Regions from separate parts of the Streptomyces sp. NBC_00078 genome, predicted to be linked through region 1. Evidence: riboswitches for the same ligand, from Rfam matches in the RefSeq annotation. Region 1 holds a riboswitch; the other holds the start of a gene.
The links. A riboswitch is a leader RNA that binds a small molecule or an ion and turns the genes downstream of it on or off. The one in region 1 is predicted to bind cobalamin.
Positions count from the first base shown of each region.

Region 2: linked by a shared signal. The riboswitch ahead of OOK07_RS39290 (IS1182 family transposase) and the one ahead of OOK07_RS33050 (CbtB domain-containing protein) in region 1 are both predicted to bind cobalamin.

Region 1 is NZ_JAPELX010000001.1:7,064,098-7,068,064, reverse strand. Features, by position in the region: gene katG (catalase/peroxidase HPI) at 1-845, shown strand, start outside; gene OOK07_RS33055 (CbtA family protein) at 1,083-1,835, opposite strand; gene OOK07_RS33050 (CbtB domain-containing protein) at 1,857-2,078, opposite strand; cobalamin riboswitch at 2,113-2,264, opposite strand; gene OOK07_RS33045 (sigma-70 family RNA polymerase sigma factor) at 2,701-3,309, opposite strand; gene OOK07_RS33040 (hypothetical protein) at 3,523-3,967, opposite strand, start outside.
Region 2 is NZ_JAPELX010000001.1:8,449,112-8,453,078, forward strand. Features, by position in the region: gene OOK07_RS39280 (purine-cytosine permease family protein) at 1-1,132, opposite strand, end outside; gene OOK07_RS39285 (GntR family transcriptional regulator) at 1,274-2,008, opposite strand; cobalamin riboswitch at 2,150-2,363, shown strand; gene OOK07_RS39290 (IS1182 family transposase) at 2,564-3,967, shown strand, end outside.

The DNA.
Region 1 (3,967 bases):
CCCTCAAGGCCAAGCTGCTCGACTCGGGTCTGACCGTCTCGCAGCTGGTCACCACCGCGTGGGCGTCGGCCTCGACGTTCCGCAACAGCGACAAGCGCGGCGGTGCCAACGGCGCCCGTATCCGTCTGCAGCCGCAGGCCGGCTGGGAGGTGAACCAGCCGGACGAGCTGGCGCAGGTGCTGCGTGTCCTGGAGGGCGTCCAGTCGGAGTTCAACTCCGGCGCCAAGAAGGTCTCCCTGGCCGACCTGATCGTCCTCGGTGGCGCCGCCGCCGTGGAGAAGGCCGCCAAGGACGCCGGTCACGACATCGAGGTGCCCTTCACCCCGGGTCGCGTGGACGCCACGGAGGAGCACACCGACGCCGAGTCCTTCGAGGCGCTGGAGCCCACCGCGGACGGCTTCCGCAACTACCTGGGCAAGGGCAACCGCCTGCCGGCCGAGTACCTGCTGCTCGACCGGGCGAACCTGCTCGGCCTGAGCGCCCCCGAGCTGACCGTCCTCGTCGGCGGCCTGCGCGTCCTGGGCGCCAACCACCAGCAGACCTCGTACGGCGTCTTCACCGACACCCCGGGCAAGCTGACGAACGACTTCTTCGTCAACCTGCTCGACCTGGGCACGACGTGGAAGTCCACCTCCGAGGACCAGAACACCTTCGAGGGCCGCGACGACGTGACCGGCGAGGTCAAGTGGACCGGCACCCGCGCCGACCTCGTCTTCGGCTCGAACTCCGAGCTGCGCGCGGTCGCCGAGGTCTACGCGGCCGACGACGCGAAGGAGAAGTTCGTGAAGGACTTCGTCGACGCGTGGGTCAAGGTCTCGAACGCGGACCGGTTCGACCTCGTCTGAGTCTGAGTCTGAGTCTGAGTCTGAGTCTGACGGTACGACCCGTCTGACCGTCCAACCTGTCCGACCACGACGTCGTTTACCCGCTGAGGGCCGCCGCTTCCGATCAGTGAGCACAGGGCGGCCGGCGATGAGTTGCTCGTACTCCGCCACGGTCAGGGTGATCGCCTCACGGCCGCCCAAGGCGATGAGAGGGCCCACGGATGGTTCCGCGGGCCCTCTCACCTGTTCGATTCATGGTCAGCTGGGAGCGGTGACCGTCGCCTTCGCGGCCGCCGACACGGGCTTCGGGTTCAGCAACCGCTCGGCCAGCTCGCCGAAGACGAGTCCGAAGCTGCCCCAGAGGGTGGCCTGGATGGCCAGGGCGGCGAGCCGGAAGCGCCACAGCACGGTGGCCGGGAAGTCCTTCGGCACCTCGTTGACGACGGGCAGGAACTCGTACGCCAGGCCGATCACGACGGCGAACGCGGCAACCGCGACCACCGTCGCCCACCAGGTGCCCAGGTTCGGCTGGAGTCGCTTGCCGAGGATGGTGGCTGCGATCGCGAGGAGCACGCTGAGCAGCATCATCAGGAAGTACAGGGTGGTGCGCTTGCCGATGGTGTCGGCGCTGCCGACCGACGGCGGATTGGCCGGGTACTTCAGGAACGGCGTCACGTACACCGTCAGCAGCGCGCAGCCGGACAGCAGCAGCGCGGTCGCCCGCGGCGAGAAGCGGCCGACGCGGCCGAGGGCGAAGCAGTAGGCGAGCGCGGCGATGCCGCCGAACGCGACCCCGTAGACCAGAACGCCGGTGGCGAGACCGGCGGTCGACTGCAGGGAGCGGGAGACGACTTCCATCTCGTGCTCGTGGGAGTGCGCCTCCTCGAAGCCGATCGCCTTGTCTACATACGGTTCACCGAGCAGATAGGCGGCAACGAGGGCGAGCACGCCGGCGGCCAGGCCGGCGAGCATGCCCCGCACCAGGAGGTTTCTTACCGTTGTGGAGTTCATGGGTGTGCGGCGTCCCTCAAATCAGTGGCAGGGGAAGCCGAGCAGGTGGCGGGCATCGTGTACCCACTCATGGACGTCCGTGCCGCTGAACACGGAGGTGGCGCCCTGTTCGGCGCCGACGAAGTAGAGCAGGACCAGCATCAGGACGCCGACGAAGACGGCCCAGGGGGCTATGTCCTTCAGCGGCAGCTTGGCGGGTACGACGGGGGTGGTGACTGTCGGCTGGGCGACATGCTGCGCCATGGCAGGGCCTCCTCGGGAGCTCGCGTCCCATCTCGGTGGTGCACATGACGACGGCTACGGGTCTGACTCGCCACCACCCCCTGCGGGGCGGCGGCACACAGTGGCGCGACCGTGCCGGACTCTCACCGGCTTCCGTCTTGCCGTCGTCGATATCAGACCGACGGTACCGTGTGCCGCGAACCTGGCCAATACCGCCCCACCTGGAGTGATCTCCCTCTCCCCCGTCAAGTGGCCCCGATATCGGGCCTGTCGTCGGTCGCCGGCGACAGAACTCGCGGCCCATTCCGGGAGGCGGTCCTCTGCGCCGGTGGTCCGGGTCCTTGCCTCTCCTGCCGCGCCCGGCCGTCCCGCTGGGCTGCTCGCCCCACGGCCACACCGCGTAAACCCGGTCCCCCTTCCGCCGGGTGTGCGCCATCGCTCAGGCGCCGGCCACGCCGTCCGGCTTGCCCGCCTTCGCCTCCCGCGCCAGCGAGGCCAGAGTTCCAGACAGTCGCCAATTCTGGTCCGGGCGTTGCCAGTTGAGGCCCGAGGGCAGACGGGAATGCGGGCAGGGGGCAGGCATGCAACCCATGAGTTCCGTTCGAGTGCTGGCCGGCGTCCCCGGCAGGCGCCGGCCAGCACGTCAAGCTGCCCTGGCGGCCTGGCTCTCGGCTTCCAGCAGCAGGCGCTCCAGGGTGGCCCGGGCGCGGGCCACCCTGGAGCGGACGGTGCCGACGGGGCAGCCGATGAAACCGGCCGCCTCGTCGTAGGACAGTCCCACCACCTGGGTCAGCACGAACGCCTCGCGGCGCTCGTCCGGCAGCGTCTCCAGCAGGTCGAGGAGTGCGATGCCGTCGTCGAAGCCCGGCAGTCCGCGGGGCTGGGAACGTTCCATCGCCGACTGCCAGTCGTGCCGGTCGGACGACCGGGGCCGGACCGCGGCCCGGCGGAAGCTGTCGGCCACCGCACGGCGGGCGATGGACAGCAGCCAGGTGCGGGCCGAGGCCTGCCCCTGGAAACGCGGCAGGCTGTCGAGGGCCCGCAGGAACGTGTCCTGGGCCAGGTCGTCGGCGATCTGGGGATCGCCGCTCAGGTAGGCGACATAACGCAGTACGTCGCCGTGCAGCGCGCGCACGAAGTGCTCGGCCGCGTGGGGGTCGCCCTTACCGGCGGCCAGTGCCCAGGCGGTGGCGGAGGCGTCCGCCGCCGCGCGCTCCGCCCGGCGGGGAGCAGGCAGGACAGGAGTGATCACGTGATGTCCTTCTCGGGTCATCCGGAGCCGACGCCCCGCAATGGGGCGGGGCTCTCCGGCACTTGGGTGCGGCCGTACGCGGTGGGTACGGCGAATGCCCGGGGCTCGTCGCACGCCCATCGGCCCGCACGAAGTGGCGGGTGGTCCTGGGGAGATCCACGCGCGAGCGCGGCATGGCGAGAAGCGGGGTGAGCCCCGGTCGATCCGGCTGTCTCAGACGACAGCGGCACCCAGGGGCGGTCCCCGGGACGTGACGGAGTAACAGAGAAGGAAGCGGGCCGGCGACGACCGGTGCGCGGCGATACGGCGCCTGCGCGCAGGCGGGCGGCCGGCGGGTACGGGTAGCGCCAGCAGCATCCTCAGCGGCGCGGCCAGCCGGGCTGCCGCGGCCCTCAGGATGTCGAAGACGGCGCGCTCTCCATGGGCGAGCCACAGCCCGCACAGGACCGCCGCGAGGAGGTGGACGGCGACCATGCCGAACGAGGCGCCGTCGCCCATGCCGCCCATGTCGGCCATGGCGTGCGTGTGCCCCATGCCGCCCGAGCCGGTCGCCATGTGTGTCACGCCGCTCATGGATGCGCCACCGGAGGTGCCCGTGTCCCTGCCGGTCATGGCGGTCATGGCGGTCATGGCGGTCATGGCGACCGGTGCGGCACCG
Region 2 (3,967 bases), 1.4 Mb from region 1:
TGAACATGTCGGCTTCCATCAGAGCCAGCGCGAAGCCCAGGTTGACCAGCACGAAGACCATGCGTCCGGGATAGCGTCCGGTGACGCGGGTGAAGGAGTTGGTCCACGCCAGTGAACCGGAGTACGCGTTCGTCACGTTGATCTTGATCTGGCTGATCACCACGAGCGCCACGGCGAGCGGGACGACCATCCAGGACGGCATCATCGCGTCGAACGCGCCGCGGAACTGCTGGATCGGCTCGGGCGCCGCCGTCGGACCGACCTTGGCGAGGATGTAGACGGCGAGGAAGACACCGATGGCCTGCTTCAGTGCGCCGAGCACCACCCAGCCGGGGCCGGCCATGACCACCGCGGTCCACCAAGTGCGCTTGTTGGCCTCGGTCTTGGGCGGCATGAAGCGCAGGTAGTCGATCTGTTCGCCGATCTGCGCGATGAGGGAGAGACAGACGCCGGCGCCCAGCAGCACGGAGGCGGTGTTGACGCCGCCTTCGCCGTCGGTGCCCGTGTAGGCGAGGAAGTGCTGGACGGTGCCCGGGTCGGTGGAGATCAGGTAGACCAGCGGGGCGACCATGAGCAGCAGCCAGATCGGGGTCGTCCACACCTGGAGCTTGCTGAGCGCCTTCATGCCGTAGATCACCAGCGGGATCACCATCAGGGTGGAGATGGCGTAGCCCAGCCACAGCGGCAGTCCGAGGCCGAGCTTGAGGCCCTGGGCCATGATCGAGCCTTCGAGGGCGAAGAAGATGAAGGTGAAGCTGGCGAAGATGACGCTGGTGAGGACCGACCCGTAGTAGCCGAAGCCGGAGCCGCGGGTGATCAGGTCCAGGTCGATGTTGTAGCGGGCGCCGTAGTACGCGAGCGGGAAGCCGGTGATGAAGATGACGACCGCGGCGACGGCGATGGCCAGGAGCGCGTTGCCCGTGCCGTGTGCCAGGCCGATGCCTGCGCCTATGGAGAAGTCCGCCATGTAGGCGATCCCGCCGAGCGCGGTCGTCGCCACGACCATCGGGGTCCAGCGGCGGTAACTGCGGGGCGCGAAGCGGAGGGTGTAGTCCTCCAGGGTCTCCTTGGTGGCCTGGCTGGTGGGAGAGTCCGACGCTGTGGCTGTCTGTGGGGAGTGGGTTGCACTCATGATCGACCCTTCGGGGATGAGGTGATGCTCCGGTGGGGGCGGAGGTGTGGTGAGCGGTGGGGCCCGGGTTGGCGTCGTCGGCAGCCGGGGAGTCGAAGGCCCGGGGCCGAAGTCCCCGGATTTCTCAGGCGGTTGCCGTCCTCAGAAGCGGCCGGCGTGCAGGGTCATCTGCGTCATGGCCCGCTGGGCGTGCTCCGTCACACCGGCCATCGAGTCACCCATATGGGCGTGCAGGGCCCGCAGGCCCTCGTCGAGCCGCCCGTCACGGACGAGTTCCAGGATCTCGATGTGTTCGGTGATGGTCGTCTCCACTCGGTCCTGGGTGAGGAAGTCGTACCGCCGCACCCGGCGGATCCGTTCGCTGACCGCCACGAGGGCCTCGGCGAGCGCGGGATTGCCGGAGGCACGGGAGAGTGCGGCGTGGAATCTCTCGTCCTGGACGACGAAGCGCGGATCCGGCTCCGGGGGCTGCTTGTGCAGCGCGTACCAGTGCTCCAACTCGGCGCCGATGACTGCCGAATCGTGCCGGACGGCCGGATCCTCGATGGCACGCGCGATCCCACGCAGCTCGAGGGTGACCCGCAGCTCGTAGAAATCCTTCAGCTGGGCCAGGTTGGGGATCGTGACGAAGAAGCCGCCGTCGCCGCGCTCGATCAGCCCGTCGGCCAGCAGCCGCGCCAGCGCCTCGCGCACAGGCGTCCGCGAGACCCCGAACCGTGCGGCCAGCCGCAGCTCGACCAGCCGTTCACGCGCGCCGAAATCGCCGTCGAGCACGGCCGCGCGCAGCTTCGCGTAGACCGACTCGCGCAGCGACGGCGCGCCTGCCGCCGCCGGACCCGGCACCGTGCCCGGCCGCGTATACAGCTTCGAATCCATGGGGGGACACGCTAGAAACCGCTTGTTTCCCGAAGATCCATCGCGTTGTGAACGGCTTGTTTCCGAGATCTCACGCGCCTGGCCGCGGAGGTTCGGCCCGCGGCAGTGGATCACCGGCCGCGCGACTCGACCGTACGACGGTCTTGATCGCGGGTAGCCAGTCGAGCCACATCCGAGGCCGGGGAGCCCGGTGTGAATCCGGAGCTGACGCACAGCGGTGAGGGGGACGGGCGGGGCATGTGACGTCACTGGGAGGAGCCCGTGCCGACCGGAGGGCCGATGGGGGCGAGCACAGGGAAGGCACCCCGGCCGGACGAACCCGAGTCCGAAGACCTGCTGGCACCTCCGTGCCTGGTGCGGGCAGGACGTCCGCAGGCCGGGCTCCAGTACGAGCCCCGACAACCGAGGCACCCCGCGCCCCGGCGAGACGATCGGCCTGCTCGGCCCCAACCGCTCCGGGACTCTGCTGCGCAATTCGCTGCGGGGGTAAGGCCGGGTCGGCGATGATCGTTGGCGGGGTCGCCTTCCTGTCGTGCGGTCCTGGAGGCGGTACGGATGTCGATGCGGCCGGTGGGGTTGCCGGAGATCCCGGAACAGACGGTGGTGGTGGCCCGGGCGGCGTTTCCGAAGGGGAGCCTGGCGATACGGGCGCGGGATCGCCTCGCGGAGGTCTTCGTCGATGAGCCGTTCACGGAGGCGTTCGGGGTGCGCGGGGCGCCGGGACTGTCGCCGGGGGTGTTATCGCTGGTGATGGTGTTGCAGTTCGCGGAGGGCCTGACGGATCGGCAGGCCGCGGCGATGGCGGTGCGGGCGATCGACTGGAAGTACGCGCTCGGTGCGGAGCTGACGGACACCGGATTCGATGCGAGTGTGCTGTGCCGGTTCCGGGCCCGGCTCGCGGACAACGGTATGGAGCGGGTGGTCTTCGACCGGCTCCTTGAGCACTGCAAGGACGCCGGCCTGGTGGCGGCCGGAGGCAAGCAGCGCACCGATTCCACCCATGTGATCAGTGCGGTGCGGGACTTGAACCGTCTGGAGCTGGCCGGGGAGAGTGTGCGGGCGGCCCTGGAGGCCCTCGCGGTCGCGGCACCGGCCTGGCTGGCCGGACACATCAACGTCACTGAGTTCGCCGAGCGGTACGGGCCGCGGGTCGACGGCTGGCGCATGCCGCCCTCGCAGACGAAACGTGACCGTCTCGCCCAGGTCTTCGGGCAGGATGCCATCGCCTTGTGCCGGGCGGCCTGGGCCGATGACGCTCCGGCCTGGATTCGCGAGATCGAGGCCGTGGGCTTGTTGCGGCAGGTCCTCGTGCAGACCTACATCGTCCGGACCGATGCCCGGGGACGGCAGGTGATCAAGAAGCGGGACGCCGACGACGGCGTCCCGCCCGGCCAACTCCGCCTGGCCTCCCCCTACGACTCCGACGCACGCTGGGCGGCCAAGGGCGACGACCTGTTCTGGATGGGCTACAAGATCCATCTCACGGAGACCTGCACCACCCTCCCCGACGCCGACGCCGACGCCGACGCCGACGCCGACGTGGGCACAGGGGTGGGCACAGGGGTGATGCCGAATCTGATCACCGACGTGCACACCACCGACGCGACCGTGCCGGATGTGAAGGCGACCGCCCCGATCCAGCGCAAGCTCGCCGAGCACGGAGTGCAGCCCGGCGAGCACTACCTCGACTCCGGCTACCCGTCGGCCGACCTGATTACCAAGGCCCTGAAACAGGGCATCCGCATGGTCACCCCGGTCCTCCAGGACCACTCTGACCAGGCCAAGGCCGCCGAAGGCTTCGACAAGAACGCCTTCACCATCAACTGGAAGACCCGCCAGGTCCGCTGCCCCGCCGGCAGGACCAGCTCCCACTGGAACCCGGTCAAACAGCACGGCAAAGACGCGATCGTCATCACCTTCAGCGTCCTGACCTGCCGGGACTGCCCTCTCCAGAAGCAG